3 regions of the Thermaerobacillus caldiproteolyticus genome follow, and region 2 is predicted to be linked to each of the others. Evidence: riboswitches for the same ligand, from Rfam matches in the RefSeq annotation. Region 2 holds a riboswitch; each other region holds the start of a gene.

Region 1 (7,395 bases), 1.5 Mb from region 2:
ATTTGCTGTAAAAACGATATGACACTGCATACACGCATACAGCAGCTACAATCAGCCAAATGGCGTTGACCGTCTCCCCGCGTTGTAACGCTAAAACGGCAAATCCAGCTGCCCCAAGGACAGAAATCAGCCCCCAAAGTAGAATTGATTTGATTCCTCTCACGCTTGTTTCCCCCTTTGTGTCTCTTCAAATCTCATTATACTAATTATTCTGAAAAATTGGAAGAATATTTCCCAAACTTCCATATGAAAATTCGGCCAATCTGTCCGTTAACGTTGCCGTACATTCGTTAAGCTAGTATCCGCTTTAGACTTTTTACTATTTTAAAAAAGCATAAAATACATCTTTTTGCAAAAAATGTAATTGAAATAACTTTTTTTATACCCAAAACGAAGGTGTCCATATAAAACCAAGGGAACGATCACCTTTTTCAGTCAAATGTCTTCTCAACCAAACAAAATTACAAGTAAAGGGTTAAAGAACGTGAAAGCGATTGAACAATTATTATGGAGCATTGCTTTACCAGGATTTGGGCAATTCCTTAACAAAAAATACTTTAAAGGCTCAGTGTTTATCCTCTTAGAATTTCTCATTAACATGCAATCTGGATTTAACGAAGCAATTCAATTAAGTTTTTTAGGGAAAAACGTCGAGGCAGCCAAAGTTATCGACTATCAATGGCTAATGTTCTATCCTTGTTTATACTTTTTCGCTATGTGGGACGCCTACAAAGATGCAGGTGGGGGAAAATCTATGTATTCCTCTCTTCCATTTGTTTTTGCCGCTTATTTTGTCACGGTAGGACTTATGTATTCACCTCACATAACCATTTTCGGTATATTTTTCGGTCCGATTTGGCTGCCGATGTTATCGGTCATTCCCGGTGCCATTATCGGATTTTCTCTTAAATCGTTGCTCACAAAATTAGATAGGTTATCAAATAAAAAACAAGAACATCTTTCCCTTCCTCTCGGATAACACGTATCCTATCAGAAGAACAAAAAAACATAGTTGAAATTTCCATTGATTTATTATATGATGGTACCAGCACCTACACCAACACAATATATTGTGTTGGTCACCCGAAAAATAAACTACATATAGTTTTCGATCAAAAACCGCAAGCAATGGTGTCCGAATGGACTTAATAGGGAATCTGGTGCGAATCCAGAACTGTCCCCGCAACTGTATGTGTGGACGAAATGGAAATTCCACTGTATACGAAGGCTCCTGCGGCGCGTATACGGGAAGGATCCAAAGTAGGAAGAAACACGAGTCAGGAGACCTGCCTTGCTTGTTACGTTTCACATTCTTCGGGGATTGAGAAGATGAAACGATGGTTTAAGAAGGGCTTTTCGTACCCTTTTTACGCTATCGTTTCATCCACTCAAACTTGAGTGGATTTTTTTATTGGGATGAGGAGGAGAAACAATGAGCTTACATACGAAAACAACAATAATCACGACGGAAACAGGACAAACAGAACCGTTTTCGCGCGAAAGACTGATTTCTTTTATCCATGACGTAACCAAAGATTTTCCGCACTTACAGACAGACGAATATGTCAATCGAATCATTCAAGCGATTGAAAGTAGAGACCGCCTTTCGTCTGAACAAATCGCTCATTTGCTTATTCTTGAAGGGCTGTCTTATATTAACGAGGAAGAGCCGGATTGGACGTTTGTTTGTGCACGAATGTATTTGAAGCGTTTGTACAAAGAAGCAGCAAAAAACCGTGGATATGACGCAAACGAGCGTTATGGTTGTCTTTATCATTTGATTACGACGCTCGTTTCGAAAGGCGTTTACAGTCCATCTCTTCTCGACAATTATTCAAAAGACGAAATCATCGAACTTTCCAAACTGATTGACCCGGAAAAAGACAAGCTATTCACGTACATTGGCATTCGCACGCTTGCGGATCGCTATCTTGCGCGTGACTTTGATCGAAACTTATATGAACTGCCACAAGAGCGATTTTTAATCATTGCGATGACATTAATGTCCCAAGAACCAAAGCAACTCCGTTTCGATTTAATCAAGGAAGCGTATTGGGCATTAAGCCATTTATACATGACCGTTGCCACGCCTACTCTTGCCAATGCCGGAAAAAGCTACGGACAATTATCGAGTTGCTTTGTAGACACAGTAGACGATAGCTTACAAGGAATTTACGACAGCAACACCGATATTGCCAATCTCTCTAAATCAGGCGGCGGAATTGGCGTCTATCTTGGTAAAATTCGTAGCCGCGGCAGCGACATCAAAGGCTTTAAAGGCGTTTCATCAGGGGTCATTCCATGGATGAAACAATTAAATAACACCGCTGTCAGCGTCGACCAATTAGGGCAGCGAAAAGGAGCCATCTCCGTTTATTTAGACGTCTGGCATAAAGATATTTTCGCCTTTTTAGACGCCAAATTAAATAACGGCGATGAGCGAATGAGAACGCATGATTTATTTACCGGCGTTTGTATTCCTGACTTGTTTATGGAACAGGTCGAGAAGCGCGGTGATTGGTATTTGTTTGATCCGCATGAAGTACGCAAAGTGATGGGATTTAGTTTGGAAGACTTTTATGACGAGGAAAAAGGCAGCGGCAGCTTCCGCGAAAAATATTGGCAATGCGTTCATGAACCGAACTTGTCCAAAGAAAAAGTGCCAGCAATTGAAATTATGAAAGGGATTATGCGCAGCCAGCTTGAATCCGGAACGCCGTTCATGTTTTACCGCGATGAAGTCAACCGAAAAAACCCGAATGCTCATCTCGGTATGATTTATTGCAGCAACCTTTGTACAGAAATCGCGCAAAACCAAAGTCCGACCATCGTCGAGCAACAATATACAAAAGACGGAAAAATTATTATCGAAAAAACACCGGGCGATTTTGTCGTCTGCAATTTATCATCCATCAATCTTGCACGTGCGGTGACCGATAATGTATTAGAACGGCTGATTCCGATTCAAATACGCATGCTCGACAATGTCATTGACTTAAATAACATTCCTGTTTTACAAGCACAGTTGACCAATCAAAAATACCGCGCTGTCGGACTTGGAACGTTCGGTTGGCATCATTTGCTCGCATTAAAAGGCATTCGCTGGGAATCGGAAGAAGCGGTTGACTATGCAGACAAGCTATACGAAAAAATTGCCTACTTAACGATTCAAGCAAGCATGGAACTCGCAAAAGAAAAAGGAAGTTATCCAGCTTTTGAAGGTTCCGATTGGCAAACAGGCGCTTATTTTGCCAAACGAGGATACGATCGCTCATCAAGCCTTGATTGGGACACTCTAAAAGAACAAGTGAAAATGAACGGCATTCGTAACGGATATTTAATGGCGATCGCTCCGAATGCGTCAACATCGATTATTGCCGGAAGTACTGCCAGCATCGATCCAATCTTTTTAAAAGTATATGCTGAAGAAAAGAAAGATTACAAAATTCCGGTTACGGTACCGGATCTAAACTCAGAAACGACTTGGTACTATAAATCTGCCTATCACATTGACCAACGCTGGAGCATCAAGCAAAATGCTGCCCGTCAGCGCCATATCGACCAAGCGATTTCCTTTAACATTTACGTCATGAACACCATTAAAGCAAAAGAGCTTCTTGACATTCATCTCACCGCTTGGAAACTCGGACTCAAAACAACGTATTATGTGCGCTCAACTTCCAGCACGATCGATGAATGTGAGTCATGCGCAAGTTAATAATAGAGGGGGAATTTGTTGTGACACATACATTAACAAAACGAGTGATTATGGATCCGGAAGCGCCAAACCGCTCAACGCGAATTATCAACGGAAAAAGCTCGAATGTCCTGAATTGGGACGACATTGCCTATCCGTGGGCATTTGCCAAATATAAACGGATGCTAGCTAACTTTTGGACGCCGTTTGAAATTAATATGTCCCAAGACGTTAAACAATTTCCGCTCTTAACCGACGATGAAAAAGATGCATTTTTAAAAATTATCGGGCTGCTAGCGCTTCTTGACAGCATTCAAACCGATTACGCCGGCAGGGTCGCCGATTACATTACCGACTCTAGCATTAATGCGCTCATGATTATGCTTGCCCAACAAGAAGTTATTCACAATCACTCGTACTCATATGTTCTTTCGAGTCTTGTAACAAAAAGCAAGCAGGATGAAGTGTTTGAGTTTTGGAGAAACGAACCGATTTTGCGAAAGCGAAACGACTTTGTCACAAACGGATACAAAGAATTTGCCGAACATCCAAATGTGGAAACTTTATTAAAATCGATTGTCTATGACGTCATTTTGGAAGGATTGTTTTTCTATTCAGGATTTGCCTTCTTTTACAACTTAGCGCGCAACCAAAAAATGGTCGCCACAAGCACAATGATTAATTACATTAACCGCGATGAGCACATTCATGTCGACTTATTCGCAAAGATTTTCAAAGAAGTGCTCAGCGAATATCCTGAATACAACACACCCGAACTCGCTGCATTCGTTCAGCAAACCTTCATGAAAGCAGCCGAGCTAGAAATCGAATGGGCCAACTATATTATTGGCAATAAAATCGACGGCATTAACATGGAAGACTTGAGCGCCTACATTAAGTTTTATGCCAATGTCCGCTGCCATCAGCTAGGCTTTGAACGCCCGTTTGAGGGTTATCGGACAAACCCTCTTCGCTGGATTAAAGCATACGAAGAAGTCGATCTCGGAAAATCGGACTTCTTTGAACAAAAATCACGACAGTATACAAAAGTGAATATTGATAACGGATTCGATGAATTATAACACAAAAAAGCCGCCAACTTGCTGTTGGCGGCTCATTTGATAAATCATCCTTGCTCTTTCAAGGCTCCTCGTTTATTTTCCCTTGCTTTTTTCATCGTACCAGCAATGATAACCCCTGCCACAACAAGTAGCTCAAATCCATACTTCACAATCGGGTTCGCAAAATATCCCTCTAAAAACGGCTCATCAACGATCATTTTCGAAGCAGTCCACGCAAGTACTCCCGCCCCGATGGTAACAATGATCGGGAATCGTTCAATCCATTTTAAGATCAATGTGCTTCCCCACACGACAATCGGAACAGAAATTAACAGTCCTAAAATCACTAATAGAGGGTTGTTGTGTGCAGCTCCTGCTACTGCTAATACATTGTCCAATCCCATTAACGCATCAGCAATAATAATCGTACGAATTGCTTCCCACATGCTGTTCCCAGCTTCCACATCATGTCCTTTTTCTTCGACAAGAAGCTTATACGCAATCCATACTAGCAACATGCCGCCAACAAGCAATAATCCCGGAATTTTCAGCAACCATACGACCGCTAATGTCGCTAAAGCCCGAATGACAATCGCTCCGACCGTTCCCCAAATAATCGCTTGCTTTTGCTGGTGCTTCGGTAAATTTCTCGCTGCCAGTCCGATAACAATCGCATTATCCCCTGCTAACACAAGGTCGATAATGACAATGGACAGAAGTGCTGACAAAAATTCCATAGAAAACAATTCCATGTATCATTCCTCCTTAAACACCGTATTTATTTTTTAAGTGAGAAGGTGCCATCTTCACAATTTGTTGGAAAATAAACATAAGTACCGTTACATCGTCTATGATTCCAAAAATACCAAGCCAATCTGGAATAAGATCAAACGGAAATACGATATATCCGACGATAAACAACATAGAGATGATCTTTTTGTAAGCAGCGACTTCCTTAGATCGAAAAAATTCTATTAAAAATGGGATAAATCGGCGGATTTTCAAAACGAATCGCAGCCTTGTGAATAATTTTCTCATCACAACCTCCTCGTGCATTAAAGAATAAAATCCACCCCCTACTATTTTTACCTATTCGCCCCCTTTCCTTTCTTTTCTAAAACAAAAAGACCTTTACCGATTTGGTAAAGGTCTTACATAAAAACAGACCTTTACCATTTGGTAAAGGTCTCGCTAACAACGCTAACGTTGCCAACAAAGCCGAGGGCATCTACCCTGAACTGACGACTTTGCTGTAAAAGCTACTCCCCTTTGACGCGGACCAACATATACGTTTGTAATTTCATGATAATGGATCCTTTTTATGCTGTCAATAAAAATTCACTATCTTCCTTATGCTTGTTCAGTTGCGACTACGCTTTGTACAAATCGCTTTCCAAACTGTTTGCATGTTTCTCTCTCTTCATTGCTTGGCGCTAATTCAATTTTTAAACCTTCCAACACAACTTCTGCGCCTATCTCTTTTAATCTGTCTATCAAAATGTCAACTGCTGCACCATATTTTTCGTAGTTGGAATCGCATGAACCAAATACGGCTGCTTTTTTTCCGGATAAATCAATATCTTCCATATCATCATAAAAATCAAGGAAATCATCCGGCAACTCCCCGTCTCCCCATGTATAAGCTCCGAGAAGAATGCCATCGTATGCTTCTAATTCCTCCGCATCCGCATCTAACACTTCCTTCACTTCTATGTCAAAGCCTTCTTCCTTAATCCCTTCGACAATGGCATCCGCCATTTCTTCCGTATTTCCTGTCATGCTTGTATAAACCATAATCAATTTCGCCATCGTGATTCCCCTTTCAAAAATAAAAACGATAATCATTATCAATTAAAATTTTATTTGATAAAGATTCTCATTGTCAATCAGAACTTTTCACATCAAACAAGAAATATACCTCCAAAATATGTTATAATCCAAAAAGATTAGTAGATGAAAGAAACCACTTTGCATCAGGAGAGGAAAACAATGAACGCAAAAGAGCTAACGGCTTTATTTCTCCTTGCCGCTCTATGGGGAGCATCCTTTTTATTTATGCGCATTTCTTCCCCTGTCATCGGTCCTGTTCTCACTATAGAACTAAGAGTGCTTTTGGCTGGTATTGTTCTGTTGCTGTATGCTTGGCTATTCAAAAAAGCGATGAATATAAAACAACATTGGAAAGAGTACCTCATCATCGGTGCTTTAAATGCAGCGATCCCGTTCACCTTCATCGCTACAGCAACCTTGCACTTAAACGCTTCATTAGCAGCTATTTTCAATTCAACGACTCCTTTGTTTACTGCTCTCGCATCTCTGTTTTTTCTAAAAGAGCCGCTCAATGCGAAAAAATGGATTGGAATCGTATTCGGAACATTCGGAGTTTTCGTTTTAATGGGATGGAGTCCTGTCCCCTTTTCCATTCAAACAACGCTTTCGGCATTATTATCAATTTTAGCAGCACTATCATACGGCTGCGCAGGAGTATATGCAAAAAAAGCATTGACGGGAGTTTCTTCATTATCATTGGCGATTGGTCAGCAATTAGGAGCGTCCATTTTATTGCTTCCTTTAGCCATTGTTCATATTCCAACGAAACCAGTTTCGTCTACGGTTATCTACTCTGTGCTCGGACTC
Region 2 (7,395 bases):
GACCGTTTTTTGTCCCAATCCTGTCGCTACTTCATCTCCTAGGCTTAAGAGCGTAATCGAACGCGATAAAAGCAATGCTCCAACTAAGGCAATGACAAGCCACGGGGTCATCACTTTCAATTGGCTCCATTTCACACCAGCCACTCCGCCTGCATACCAAAATGCTAACTCTTGACTTAACTGAAAATGAATCGCAATTCCTTCGCTCAGCGCCGTTAACAATGCACTAACTGCTGCTCCCGCTAACACAAGACGAACCGGCGTTAAGCCACCCCGGGCAAGCGAACTAATCCCGTATACAAGTCCTGCCGCAACAGCTGTTCCTAAGAAGGAAAATAGAATCAAAGAATTATAGGATAATCCTGGTAAAAACGCAAAACAAACTGCTACCATCAATGCGGACCCAGCATTTAAACCTAAAAGTCCGGCATCAGCAAGCGGATTTCGCGTCATCCCTTGCATGATCGCACCCGCCACCGCAAAGCTAGCACCTACTAAAACATCCGCAAGTGCCCGTGGCAGACGCAAATCTCGAATAATCGCATGTTCCGTCTGATTCGAATTATAATGAACAATCGCTTCCCATACCGTCGAAAGATGAATATTGGCAGCACCGACGGAAATGGATAATGCGATTCCAAAAACGATAGCCAAAACTCCAACGACGAGCACCATCATCGCGACCCACGTCCGCGAATGCTGATTTACTGTATCGTTTTTCATGATTTCCACCTATTTTCTCTTCATCTATAATAAGTGCAAAAAGAAGAACGCTTTTCTGCTATGGTCGGCAAGATTTTTCTTGCCGACCCGAATGAAAGCATGCTGACCATAGCGGACAAAATTCATTTGTCCGGCTTCATTCGGAATGATTAGCAGAAAAGCTTGTTGGTTTCATATATGTCATACTGTACTATTTTTTATTATGGGAAAGCAATGTGTCTACGACAAGATCAAGCTGATGTTCCAGCGAAATAGCGTCGGTGAACCATACATCTTCAAGTTTCATCTTGTATAAGTGATTATTTTTGACAGCTTTTAAATTTTTCCAGATCGCACTATTTTTCATTTCTTTTTCGATTTGATCCGTTCCCTCTGTCCGATATACTGTCCAAAACATATGATCGGCTTCATAAGAAGGCAATGCTTCTAGAGAAATCGTTTTCCATTGTTGTGGACCTTCGATAACTTCTTTTTTCGTCTTTTCCGGTGGAGTTAATTGTAACGCATTATAGATGATTTGTCCTGCTCGTCCAAAATTTGAGCCAAACACAACAAAATCTTTTCCTGATAATTCATAAATACCAACTGTTTCATTTTTTCCAATAACTCCATGTAACTTTTCACGAGCGGCAGCCGCTTTTTTATCAAACTGTTTGATCCAATTTTCTGCTTTCTCTTTCTTTCCAAGAACATCTCCAAACACACGCATTTCTTCCTGAATGCCTTTGTAATGTCCAAACGGAATCACGACAGTTGGCGCAATTTTTGATAGCTGTTCATATTGATCATCTAAATAGACAATAATTAAATCAGGCTTTAATTCCGCTACTTTCTCAAGCGAAATTGGATTTCCGACATTTTCAATTCCCTTCATTTGATCTTCTGTAATATAAGGATTTTTCAGCAACGGATTTGTAACCGCAATCGGTTTTACTCCGAGCGCTAGTGCATTCCCTAAAAATTCATACGGCATAACGACACGTTTCGGATGAGTAGGAATCTTTACTTCCTTTCCATTCGCCATTTTAAATGTTTGAGTTGTTGCTTCTTCTGTCTTTGTCTGTTTTTCCTTTTCAGCCTCATTGTTTCCCTCTTGGTTTCCGCATGCGCCAAGCATAATGAGAAAAATAAGTAACATGACCCCTGCAAACAAAAATCTTTTCTTTTTGAACACTTGCTTCATCTCCTATCACAATTATATTGATATTATTTATTGTAAATAAAAACTCCTTGACAAGTCCATTCATTTTCTACTTTCTCCACAGCTGGTTATATAACTTTGTCCAGCCATGGATATTATGTCTACTTTTGAAAATACTATAGTTCGAATTATTTCTGGCTATGAGATAACAGCGTATCTACGATAATATCGATTTGGCCTTCAATAGCAATAGGATCATAATAATACATCTTGTCTAAATCCATTTCATAGAAATGACCGTTTTTTACAGCATCGAGATTTTTAAAGATGGGACTGTTCTTCATCTCATTGATTACACTATCCTCTGTATCATATACCGTAAAAAACATATGATCCGCAGCATATTCAGGTAATACTTCTAACGAAATCTGCTTAGGCGGTGTTCCCTTTTTAACCATTTCTTTAACCTTTTTCGGTGGATTCAGCTGAAGAGCATTATAGAGAACTTGTCCACCTCTTCCCCAGTTGGCACCTAACACATAAAAATCTTTTGAATGCAATTCATAAATACCTACTGTCTCATCTTTACCAATGACCCCTGCTATTTTTTCCCGAGCTTTTTCAGCTTTTTTCTCAAATCTCTTGATCCATTCCTCTGCTTCCTTTTTCTTGCCCAAAAGATTTCCAAATGCTCTTATATCTTCGCGAACATCATTGTTATATGTACCATAAGGAATGAGAACTGTTGGAGCAATTTTTGATAACTTATCGTATATTTCGGAATCTGAAGTAATGATGAGATCTGGATTAAGTTCTGTAACTTTTTCAAGTGAAATAGGAGTCCCAATATCTTTAATTCCAGAAAGCTGATCTTTTGTAAGAAATGGGTTTTTTAACTCATAATCAGTTGCCCCAACAGGTTTTTTTCCAAGAGCTAAAATTTCACCTAAATATAAGTCCGTTACAATTCTCTTTGGATTTTTGGGAATTTCAACTTCTTTTCCATTCACCATTTTATATGTTCTTGTTTCTTTTTCTTCTGTCTTCGCCTGTTTTTCGTGTCCAGACGCAGTTTGCCCCCCTTGATTACCGCATGCTCCCATTAACAAAAGGAGCAGGAGAGAACATACTAGCAACAATCTCTTTTTCAAATTATCCCCCCTTTATAAATGAAATTAATTATCAAAACCATAAATAATGATAATCATTATCATTAAACTTGTCAATTAAAAATTTTATATCCATTCAACTCTCCCTCCCCTGTTGAATAAAGTTTTTTATATCCTTAAATAACATTAGACTCAGCATATAGATGCATTTGATTGTAGAAGATAAATTCAATTTACTGTACTTGAGCAATTTACAATTCCGAAAAGAACATGAGCTGATTCCTTGATTAGAAATAATGTCCCGCTTAAGAAAAATGCTGAAACAAAATTTTTGTTGAAAAAACAGAAAAAATCACTTATTCTGAATTTCATAAATCAATTTCATATAGTTCAAGTTCACGCAACAGGTGTGACATAGTCGGAATCCCTTCTATGTCGCTTAAAAGGGAAGTTTGGTGAAAATCCAACACGGTCGCGCCACTGTAATGGGGAGTTGTCTATCATCATCCACTGTTTCTTGTATGAAATGGGAAGGAGATAGCCAACGATGATCCTAAGTCAGGAGACCTGCCTGTTGTATGCACTTACGACCTACGCGTCATAGGGAGGAGTGAGGATCATGATGTTGGGGCACTTTGCATATCTCAACACAAGTTAGTCATCTCTCACCCCTCTTACTTTACTGCGGAAAAGAGGGATTTTTTATTTGTGTTGAGATATAAATTCACTTGGAGGTGCTCATATTGGCCGTTTTTAGTTCAAATCTTGGTTATCCGCGAATTGGTGAACGCCGTGAATGGAAAAAAACACTAGAATCATTTTGGAATGGAGCCATATCTGAAACCGAATTGTATGACACGATGAAGCGGCTTCGGCTTCGTCATGTACAAAAACAGATGAAAAAAGGAATTGATCTTATTCCTGTTGGTGATTTTTCATTGTACGACCATATGCTTGATATGGCATTTATGTTCGGATATATTCCTTCGAGATTCCAACATATGAGCGGCGGTTCATTGGAAACATATTTCGCCATGGCCAGAGGAGCTAAACACCAAAGCGCATTGGAAATGACGAAATGGTTTAACACAAACTATCATTACATCGTTCCTGAACTTGAAAACACAACTCCTATCTTGGTAGAAAACCGACTGTTGCATCTTTACGAAGAAGCCAAACAGGAACTGAATATCGATACAAAACCAGTTATGTTAGGTCCAATTACATTTTTATTACTTTCAAAAAAATACGATCATAACGATTTCAAAACCCATCTGTCTTCTTTAATTCCTATTTATATTCAAGTGTTAAAAGAATTGTATGAGGCTGGAGTATCATGGGTTCAAATTGACGAACCGATTTTAGTACAGGATATAGATGAAACGATCATTCGCTTCTTTCATGACGTATACGATGCATTTCATGCGGCACTTCCTTCTCTTCACATTATTTTGCAAACGTATTACGAAAGCATTTCTCATTATAAAGAAATCGTATCATTGCCTGTGGCCGGAATTGGTTTAGATTTTGTTCATGACGAAGGCATAAACGTATCACATATGAGAAAATGGGGGTTCCCGGATGATAAAGTTCTTGCTGCCGGAATCATTGATGGACGAAATGTATGGAAGTCATCGCTTGAAGCAAAAGCAAACTTCATCGATCACCTCGCTCATTATATTGATGTAGATCGCCTAATCATTCAGCCATCATGCAGCTTATTGCACGTTCCTGTTACAGTTCAACATGAACAATCATTGCCGCCACTGCTGAAAGAAGCACTTGCGTTTGCTGATGAAAAGTTGGATGAGGTATACGAACTTACTCAATATGTAAAAGGAGATCGGACAATTGACGATTTTCGACATTACGATCGCCATTATCAATCATTTGTCATGTCCTCATCCCGGAATGTACAAAGCGTCCAAGAAGCGCTGGCGAATATCGAAACATATCCGACAAAACGAATCGACTATTCCAAACGGAAACATGATCACAAGAAGCGCTGGAATTTGCCCGTACTACCGACAACCACAATCGGTAGTTTTCCACAAACGAAAGAAATTCGTCAAGCTCGTCTGAAATGGAAAAAAGGCGAATGGACAGAAGAACACTACCAATCATTTATCCGTAAAGAAATCAAAAATTGGATCCATATTCAAGAGAAACTAGATATTGACGTGTTGGTGCACGGAGAGTTTGAACGAACGGATATGGTTGAATTTTTTGGCGAAAAGCTAACCGGGATCGCTTGCACGACAAATGGATGGGTGCAATCATATGGCTCTCGTTGTGTAAGACCCCCGATTATTTTCGGAGATGTCGCTTTTAACAAGCCAATGACGGTAGATGAAACAGCGTATGCGCAAACATTAACTCATAAACCTGTCAAAGGAATGTTGACAGGACCTGTGACGATTTTAAACTGGTCGTTCGTACGAAACGACATAGATCGATTTCATGTTCTTCGTCAGCTCGCTCTGGCAATTCGCGAAGAAGTTCTGGCGTTAGAAAAGAACGGAATCGGCATGATTCAAGTCGATGAGCCAGCATTACGCGAAGGGTTACCGTTGAAGCGCTCTAAGCGGACACGATATTTAGAAGCAGCCGTTGAGGCATTTCGCTTAGCGACTTGTTCCGTTCAGCCCGAAACACAAATTCATACACATATGTGCTATTCTCAGTTTGAAGATATCATCGAGGCCATTGACGCTCTTGACGCGGATGTCATCTCAATAGAATCTTCACGAAGCCACGGAGAACTCGTTCATTCCTTTGAAATTTATCGGTATGAAAGAGAAATCGGTTTAGGTGTCTATGACATCCACAGCCCACGCATTCCAACAATCGAAGAAGTTGGCGAAAATATAGAACGGGCATTGCAAGTACTAGACCATCATCAGTTCTGGGTAAATCCTGACTGCGGATTAAAAACGCGAAATGCGGAGGAAGCAATAGCTGCTTTAAAAGTAATGGTCGAAGCAGCAAAGATATACCGCCAAAAACTCGTAACCAAAACGGTCTCTCAATAAATTATGGAGGGAAAAAGAAATGGGGGTTCCTATTCAACAGTCCAGAACGGTTCAAACACGCCTCGTCCTTCCTTCCAACACGAATCATTTAGGGACCATTTTCGGCGGCACCGTTTTGGCTTATATTGACGAGATTGCGGCAATCGCTGCAATGCGCCATGCCCGAAAGGCGGTAGTTACCGCATCGATTGACAAAGTAGACTTTATTTCATCGGCAAAAGTAGGAGATATTTTGAAACTAGAAGCATTTGTCTTTTCCACTGGAAGGACATCTATGGAAGTATTTGTGAAAGTAGAAACAGAAGACTTATTTACTGGAGAACATCACTTAACAACAACATGCTTTCTAACAATGGTTGCGATTGATCAAAATCGAAAACCAACCCCTGTACCAAAAGTCGTTGTCAATGATACAGAAAAAGCATTCATTGAATCCATCAAAAAGCAAAGACAATAGAGAAGAAAACTTGAGCTGTCTATGAGACAGCTCAGTTTTTATAATCAAATATATGCCAAACATAAGTCCATGCTGCTTTATACCTCTTCCAAAAGATGGGCAATCTTAAAAACATGAGATCCACTGCGAACAATGACGTTCTCCGGATTATGTTTGAAACAATTTATTGCTTTTCCACTCATTGTTTCATCTCCGGCTTTTGGTTCAAAAAGTCAAAGCATCATCTAGTAGGTATTTTCGATCATCACCCGAACAACATTGAAAGCAGAAGTGCAGATGTAAACGATGTGATTATTTGCTTTCCTGATAATAACAGTGACTCCCTTATCCCTAATTCCTTCGCAATCGTCCAAAAGATAACCGCGCATTCACTGTAAGTGGAAGCGAGATAAACGTCAAGAAATAGCTGAAATGTCGACATCGTCGTCAACAACACCTGATTTTCCTCATTAAACAGCAAAATGCCATCTTTGCGAATCATTGAAAAAACAAGACCGACAGCGGTTTCAGTCGGCAAATTCAGCCATTAAACGAGCGGTGCAAACAACAAAATTATCTCAATAAAATCGAATGTGAGCACCTTGTCAGGCTACTTTTCTACGCTGGAAAAATAATCTAGATTTTTGCACAAGTTCTGGGCAATCAATTCATTCTTGCTTTTCAACCAAAAGACGTCATTGATAAAGTGATTCACAAAGGACTGGCTCCCTATACTTCCAAAACGATTACTTCCTCTGAAATATTTCAAGACAAATGAAAGCAAATGAAAAAGCAGGAATATGCGCTAAGCATCAAGGAGCTCCATAAAGAATTGCCTCCATTAGTGCACCGATCTTGAACCAAAACAATCGGGTTCTATATTCTGTTTCCATTTCCGATCCAATGAATAAATAGAGACTCTATTCCTAAATTAACGAAATTCGTTATGAAAAC
Region 3 (7,395 bases), 480 kb from region 2:
ACGAGTTGATCGCGGAAATTCCCGGAATCACTTCCACTTCAATGCCGCTTTCTTTCGTCCATCCTTTCTCGATTAATACTTCATACACAAGTCCGGCCATTCCATACACACCAGCGTCCCCACTGGAAATCACCGCCACTTTTTTACCTCGCTCTGCCCATTTCACTGCTTCCTGAGCACGGCTTACTTCCTCCGTCATTCCGGTGCTAATGAGTTGTTTTCCCGTGATAAGATCCGATACGAGTTCAACATAAGTCTTATAGCCAATGATGACGTCACTTTCTTCAATTCCTTCGCGCGCCCGTTTTGTCATGTGATCCACACTTCCCGGACCAAATCCAATGATTAACAACTTTCCTTTCATTTCTATCACCTTTCTTTTACACTTTCATTCTTGCTTTTATTTCTTCTATGCTGCGCGGAATGCGACGCTCATTAGGAAATAAGGTGTTCCATACAGCCGCTAACAAAGGAACTCCAATTTGAAATTGTTTTAGCCTTTCACCTTGGACAAAGACTTCTTCCGGCTTCCCTTGCATCACAATTTGTCCATCGTGCATAACGAACACCACATCTGCCCATTGGAAAACGAGATCAAGATCGTGCGTCGCCATAAACACCGTAACCCCTTTTTGATGAATATCGTTTAATTTTTCCATAAAACGCTCCACTTGTAAGCGATCTAAGTACGCTGTTGGTTCATCTAATATTAACAAACTTGGTTTCATAATCATGACAGAAGCGAGCGAAAGCCACTTTTTTTGTCCTAGGCTTAAATGATGGATCGGCTTGTCCCTCCATTTGTGTAAGGAAAAATCATCCATCGTTTCTTGAAGGAGCTGATTTATTACACTTTTTTCTACACGCAAGTTATGCAAGCCAAATGCCAGCTCTTCTGTTATGGTGGGAGCGATTAGCTGATGCTCAGGATTTTGAAATACAATGCCAACTTCTTGCCGCCATTTCTGCAATGTCTTCTGTTTATAGTCGATTTTCTTTCCTTTCCAATACACTTCACCACTGTCCGGTATCAATAATCCATTCGCATGTAAAAATAACGTTGTTTTCCCACAGCCGTTATGACCAATAAGGGCGCACTTTTTCCCAAGTGGAACATGCAGTGACAACCCTTTTAATACACATTGCCCGTCTGGATACGTATAATAAACATCCTGAAATTTCAACATTTATAACAGCTCTCCCCCTATTACTCCCAATAGTACAATCATAACCACTCCGATAATCGCTTCGAATAAATAGCGTTTACATAACACGTCCCCTTCTTTTTGCACATAAGTGATTTCGCCAGAAAAGCTGCGGGCACGCAAAGCAAATGATAATGCTTCATAATATAGCCATGTTTTTTGTATAAGTTGAAATATAAGCATCGCTGCATGACGCCAATGATTTCCACCACTTCGCGCTTTCATAGCAACATGAAGTTCGTCGGCTGCTCGGGCAAAAACAAAAACAAATCGGTATGTTAAAAACAACAGCTCAATGATAATTGATGGAACTTTCATTCGCTTTAACGTATAAAGAAACTCTGTAAACGGTGTTGTTACAAGAAGAAAAAACAGGCACGACCAAGCTGCAATGGATCGAAAACATAGTGTGATCACTAAACTGATATTGCTGCTGTTCACAGAAATATGAAAAGAATGATCGATCGAAACAATAAGAAGGGGGAAACTAACACAAAGAAAAGTCAAAACAAGCAATAACGCTTTCACATACACCTGCCATGAAACACGCGCATACCAAACAATCCATACCGCCAGCCAAATGATAATAACGGTTTGCATGTCACGATTTCCTAACATGACGATAAAAAGCAGAAGAAAAGAAAAGAAAACTTTTTGTTCAGGAGGTACCTTTCGTAATCGATTGTTGTAGGCAATTGTATCAAACCGGCTCATCATTTTGCTTCATCTCTTCGATCAGCACGTCCTTTATATACGCCGATAATATACCCGATCACTCCTGCTCCAATTGCTGCTTGTACTGAAAATAACAGCGTTTCTATTTCTCCACCAGGCGGCTCAAATATCGTTTCAAACCAAGGTTTATATTTTGGATCAATCGCTTGAATAGCTTTTTCTGCCTTATCATCGGTGCCACCGAACTCAGAATGGCGAATAAACGATAATGGTGCTGCAACAAGAATGACAGCGAGAAGGAGAAGGAAGACATTTCGTTTCAATTTTTACACCCCTTTACGCAATTGTTCTAATTCATGGCGGCTATACGTACAAAGGAAATTCCAAACAATCACGGTTAACAGTCCTTCTGTAAGTGCAAGTGGTATTTGAGTGATAGCGAAAATACCTACAAACTTTAAAAACGAAGCGCTAATTCCGCCAGTAGCATCAGGGAAGGCTAATGCTAATTGAAATGATGTGACAACATAGGTCGCCAAATCAGAAAAAAAGGCAGCCAAGAAAATGATAAGACGTTGAGAAATACTAGTCTTCATACCAAAGCAATAAATTCCGTAAGCCACCAACGGACCAACAACTGCCATAGAAACAGCGTTTGCACCTAGTGTCGTCAGCCCACCATGAGCAAGTAACAGCGCCTGAAACAGTAAAACAATGCTCCCCATTACCGTCATCGCAAGCGGACCGAACAAAACAGCACCTAACCCAACTCCTGTTGGATGAGAACTGCTTCCCGTCACAGACGGAATTTTTAATGCCGAAAGAACAAAGGTGAATGCTCCGGACAGAGCCATGAGCAACTTCAATTCAGGATTTTTACGCGTCACACGCAATAAAGAACGCAGTCCTAAAATAAAAAAAGGTAAAAAAATGATCCACCAAAAAATAACCCACTTAACCGGTAAAAATCCCTCCATGATATGCATTGCAAACGTAGATGTGGAGCTGCTAAATGTAAAATAAATGCTCAAACAACATACCAAAAGTGCTAATTTCCATTTATTCATTTTTCTCACCTTTCTACTTTCTAGAAACTTTCAAAACACCAATGGGGGCAGTCGATTTCTCTGACATCGTCAACCCGTTTTTCGCATCATATCGATATGTCATCACCTCTTCTAACAGCTGACCATCTCGCAAATGTTTTTGCACAAGTTCTCTTCCCTTTTCCGCGTTCATGGCTTTGTACCATACTCCTTCAGGGTAGACGATGACAACACAGGCATCTTCACACCGGCCGTTGCAGCGTGTTCGAGATGTATGTACTTCGCTGTCCAATCCCAAACGCTCAATTTCCGAGCGAATCGCTGTTGTCACTTCCTCACCCCCTTTTCGCATACAACTGCCTCCATTGCAAATAAGAACGTGATGTTTCATTCCGATTAAATTCCATGTCGCCACTTTTTTCCTCTCCTTTTTCGTCCAAATAAAAAAGCACCTCTATACGTAGAGGTGCAGAAAAAATGCATATAATAAGCCAGCCGTTAAAAACCGATATAAAGGCACACTTTTCCCAGCACGTCTACCTATAATCCCGTAGGTATCCGTCTGAACAAATAAGGCAGGTCTCCTGACTTAGGATCTTCATTTCATTGCGTCTTCCCGAAAATTGCTTTCAGTGACATGATGCAATGAAACTCCCCATCACAGTGGCGGGTACCGTGACGGCTTTTCACCGTGCTTCCCTTTTAAGCCTATCCCTTTATGAGAAAGGCACCTTACTTGCTTTGACGAGTCATTCAGTTTTCAATGGAACAAGCTTCCTTATCCATAGTATTATAAATTTTCGAAAAACGTCAACAACTTTTTTCATCATTCTGCTTCAGAAAGCTTCGTTTGCGAAATGACGATCCCATCGCTGTCGGCATACACATAAGCGCCCGGCTCCCAGCGCACACCGCCAAATTCGAGCACAACATCACGCATTCCTTTTCCTTCTTTTTTGCTTTTCACCGGACAGGTGCCGATAGCCATGACCCCAAGCGGCATCTTCGCTATTTCAGCCGAGTCGCGAATGCAGCCATGAATGATGACACCTGCCAGCCCGCGATCGCAGGCGATTTGCGCAAGCCGATCCCCCAATAACGCGCAGCTTCGTGATCCTTTTCCATCGACAACGAGGACAGATCCTTTCGGAATCGTTTCAAGTGCTTGACGCACAAGCACATTATCCTCGAATACATCAACAGTGGCAATCGGTCCAGAAAATTCCTTTTTCCCCCCGTAAGAATGTAGCGATAATTGACAAACTTGAAGTTGTTCGAAAAATTGGTCGCATAAATCCGCTGTTTTCACACCAATCCCCTTCCCTGTATGTCCGTTTTTTATATCATTTGACACTTTTGTCAAAAATCCTTCCAAACAAAAGAAAAAGGCCAAGCGCCATTCGCTTGCCTTTATAGGAACTGGGCTAGCTGGATTCGAACCAGCGCATCACGGAGTCAAAGTCCGTTGCCTTACCGCTTGGCTATAGCCCAATGAATTAACTTCATGAGTTACTTCTTTGACTGTACTACGTGAGCTGACACCGCAGGACAATTTCAATAATTTCTGTAAGGGAATTTGGGAAATCAGTTGACATGAATTTGCACTTCGGTATACCTTTTTTGTCTGTTCATTGATAGTTATGCCCTGTCTTCAACAAATTATACAAAAAGTCCACGCCCTTTATCACTCTAAATGGTCGGCATAATACTTTAGAGCTCTCTGGTAACTATGCAATTCTTCATCATCAGTCGTATCGATTAGATTTTTTAACACAATTTCCATCGATTCTGAATATCGTTTCAGACTATATAATGTTAATGCTAAAAATATTTGGATCGGCCTATAATCGGGAAACTGTTGCTGTGCTTTTGTTAAAACTTCCAATGATTCGTCATACTTACCCAAAACGCGATAAGTGCTTCCTAAACAAACAAATGCATCTTTTAAACTTTCTTCTTTCAGTCCTAAACGAACCGCTTTTTCATAAAATTCAACCGCTTCTTTTTCCAATCCCATCGAATCATGTACTTGCCCGCAATAAAAATGAATTTCACCATCATTCGGATAACGTTTGACCAAATCTAAAAGAAGTTCTCTTGATTGTTCTAAATGCCCTTCATTTCGCAGCTTGATAGCCAGCGCTAACGGAACGCTCATCCCCGTTTCTTCCCCCATCCTGTAAATGTTTGACGAATAGCACTCGATGGCCTCCCCTGCCATCATAATTCGTGAATACAGAAACTCCTTCGATTTCCTGATCTCCCTTTTCAATGTCAAACCCCATGCGAGAGTGAAAAGCGATTGATGTACGATTGACAGGTGAAGTAACACAACGTACAAGCCGGCAACCTTTTTCTTTTACTGTTTCGAAAAACCGCTCATACAACCTTGAAGCAATTTTTCTCTTCCGGTAATCCGGATGAACTCCAACAAAATGAATATACGCTTCCTCTGGATATGTTTGGGAAACAAAACCAATCAAAAAGCCTATAATTTGTTCTTGCTCGATGGCAACAAAACTAGTGTTTTGAAAGTGAATGAAAAAGAGCTTTGGCAGCATGTCAACCATTTGTCTCCCGCCCCACCAGTCATTTAACACACTAATAATATCGTTGTAATCATGAGGAGATACATGACGAATCTGCATGTCAATCTTCCTTTCACTCAATTTTTTTCTAATATCAAAAAAGAATCATCCCTTTCCGTTCCAAAAGACACTGCAGGGATATTGGCACACACGAAAACGATATTAGGAACCAATCTTCAGACGCACGTTAAATGACCGTCGAGCGTGAACAACCATGCATCCTAGATATGCGCAAATCAGGGAACCACATTTTAGTAGCCGAAGAGAATGAAATCGTTCTCCGCCTACTAAATTCAGCGTAAAAAGAAACAACGGCTCTGCCGCATCGCCTCGTTTGGTATTAGCATTCAAGAAATTTACTGCAACAAATGATCGAATGGACCCCCTTACCATTACGACAACAAACGGACGAGCGATTCATGCCGATAAAAAACTAGGCCTTCGAGAAGAAAGACGCTTCAAAAATCAGTTAAATTTAGGAAACAGCGTATATATCGGCGATATTACTGTTTTTGTAAACGTCTCTCCAAATAATCAGCAAACATGACAAAACTAATAGCACAAATGACGGCCACGTACGGGCTAAGATGGTGCTTCTCTAACTCTTCTACCGCCACCAGTTTTCCTTTCCCCAACTCATCGATATCGGATTTGTAAGCGGCAGCGGTTTCGTAAGCGAGCAGATTCCCAGAGCCCCCGTATCGCCATGCTCGTAAACAAGATCGTCCCTCACGATCCGCAATCCTCTCATCAAAGCCGATATAAACGACAACATGCGTTTCGTTCATTCTTCTTCACGTACGGCCGACTGAAAAGATCACCACACGCATCCCCCGGTTCGTTTCTTTTTGTTTCACACGTACACACGACTTCTCCCGAAAACACGCTATTCGCTTTTGCTGAACTCTTCCGCCGGTGAACGAGGAGGAACCACGAACAGGCGTAAATCGGTGTTTCTCGGCGCGCAAAACAAAATAAAAAGATGACACTCTATAACAACATCACACTCGCTTCACCGAATCACCCTTTTTTTCTAGTTAGTCGCGCAAAAGGAATGATTCGTTACAAGCAACTTTACATGGCTCCTTTGGCTAATTCCTCAAGCCGCTTTAATGCTTCTTCTTTATCAAAAGAGCTATACCATCGATCATTATACTCGTCTAAAATACGATAATGCTTGCTGATGATGTTTTGCTGCAGGCGAAACGGCCCCATCCGCTTAATTTCTTTCCACCATACTTTTCCACCTAGCGTTTTTCCTTTCGGCACATCGATTTCTTCATGGGCAACCGTTTCAATCACTTCAAGTGGCGTGTCGCCAAGAAGCGATTCAATAATTTCGCTGTCGCGGAATAACGCGCATAGAGCGACCACTTGCGTCCAACTTGCCTGCGTCCGTCCTTTTTCAATTTGGACGAGCGTTTTTTTCGAAATCCCTAATACTTCTGCCATCTTATCTTGTGTATATCCCTTTTCCGTGCGAATCAGCTTCATTTTGCTTGAAAGAAGGTCGATTAATTCTTGTTTATCCATGTTTCTCCCCTCTTTTGTTGACATAATAAAATTATTGTTTATAAAATAGATGTTCTTTTATAAGTGTAATATTACAAGTTTTGTTTATACTCGTAAATATCATGATTTTTATATTGTCTTTTGTGTTCATGTTGATTATAATTCATTGAAAACTAGAGAGGAGAAAACAGGACTTGTTTCAAATCATCGAATATATACAAGAACCTTTTACTCTTTCAACAGATCAAACAAAAATACAGATTGATCGTGTATGTGAATTTCTCGCACAATCGTATTGGGCAAAAACAAGAGGCCGCGACACCATAATAAAGTCGATTGAACATTCACTATGCTTTTCTCTCTTTCACG

What was found. A riboswitch is a leader RNA that binds a small molecule or an ion and turns the genes downstream of it on or off. The one in region 2 is predicted to bind cobalamin.
Region 1: linked by a shared signal. The riboswitch ahead of ISX45_RS00360 (ribonucleoside-diphosphate reductase subunit alpha) and the one ahead of metE (5-methyltetrahydropteroyltriglutamate--homocysteine S-methyltransferase) in region 2 are both predicted to bind cobalamin.
Region 3: linked by a shared signal. The riboswitch ahead of ISX45_RS05595 ((2Fe-2S) ferredoxin domain-containing protein) and the one ahead of metE (5-methyltetrahydropteroyltriglutamate--homocysteine S-methyltransferase) in region 2 are both predicted to bind cobalamin.

What each region holds. Positions count from the first base shown of each region.
Region 1 is NZ_CP064060.1:61,463-68,857, reverse strand. Features, by position in the region: gene ISX45_RS00370 (carbon starvation CstA family protein) at 1-163, opposite strand, end outside; gene ISX45_RS00365 (hypothetical protein) at 485-979, shown strand; cobalamin riboswitch at 1,112-1,308, shown strand; gene ISX45_RS00360 (ribonucleoside-diphosphate reductase subunit alpha) at 1,433-3,718, shown strand; gene ISX45_RS00355 (ribonucleotide-diphosphate reductase subunit beta) at 3,739-4,779, shown strand; gene ISX45_RS00350 (TerC family protein) at 4,824-5,510, opposite strand; gene ISX45_RS00345 (YkvA family protein) at 5,524-5,796, opposite strand; gene ISX45_RS00340 (flavodoxin) at 6,109-6,567, opposite strand; gene ISX45_RS00335 (DMT family transporter) at 6,748-7,395, shown strand, end outside.
Region 2 is NZ_CP064060.1:1,606,140-1,613,534, forward strand. Features, by position in the region: gene ISX45_RS07865 (FecCD family ABC transporter permease) at 1-678, opposite strand, end outside; gene ISX45_RS07870 (iron-hydroxamate ABC transporter substrate-binding protein) at 914-1,897, opposite strand; gene ISX45_RS07875 (iron-hydroxamate ABC transporter substrate-binding protein) at 2,053-3,015, opposite strand; cobalamin riboswitch at 3,362-3,562, shown strand; gene metE (5-methyltetrahydropteroyltriglutamate--homocysteine S-methyltransferase) at 3,717-6,005, shown strand; gene ISX45_RS07885 (acyl-CoA thioesterase) at 6,025-6,462, shown strand; gene ISX45_RS07890 (hypothetical protein) at 6,707-6,979, opposite strand; gene ISX45_RS20065 (helix-turn-helix domain-containing protein) at 7,395-7,395, shown strand, end outside.
Region 3 is NZ_CP064060.1:1,129,629-1,137,023, reverse strand. Features, by position in the region: gene cobJ (precorrin-3B C(17)-methyltransferase) at 1-364, opposite strand, end outside; gene ISX45_RS05615 (energy-coupling factor ABC transporter ATP-binding protein) at 381-1,187, opposite strand; gene cbiQ (cobalt ECF transporter T component CbiQ) at 1,188-1,922, opposite strand; gene ISX45_RS05605 (energy-coupling factor ABC transporter substrate-binding protein) at 1,919-2,203, opposite strand; gene ISX45_RS05600 (energy-coupling factor ABC transporter permease) at 2,207-2,947, opposite strand; gene ISX45_RS05595 ((2Fe-2S) ferredoxin domain-containing protein) at 2,961-3,341, opposite strand; cobalamin riboswitch at 3,484-3,676, opposite strand; gene rraA (ribonuclease E activity regulator RraA) at 3,753-4,235, opposite strand; tRNA gene ISX45_RS05585 (tRNA-Gln) at 4,346-4,417, opposite strand; gene ISX45_RS05580 (tetratricopeptide repeat protein) at 4,611-5,084, opposite strand; gene ISX45_RS05575 (GNAT family N-acetyltransferase) at 5,044-5,574, opposite strand; gene ISX45_RS05570 (hypothetical protein) at 6,018-6,302, opposite strand; gene ISX45_RS05565 (helix-turn-helix domain-containing protein) at 6,589-7,047, opposite strand; gene ISX45_RS05560 (GNAT family N-acetyltransferase) at 7,221-7,395, shown strand, end outside.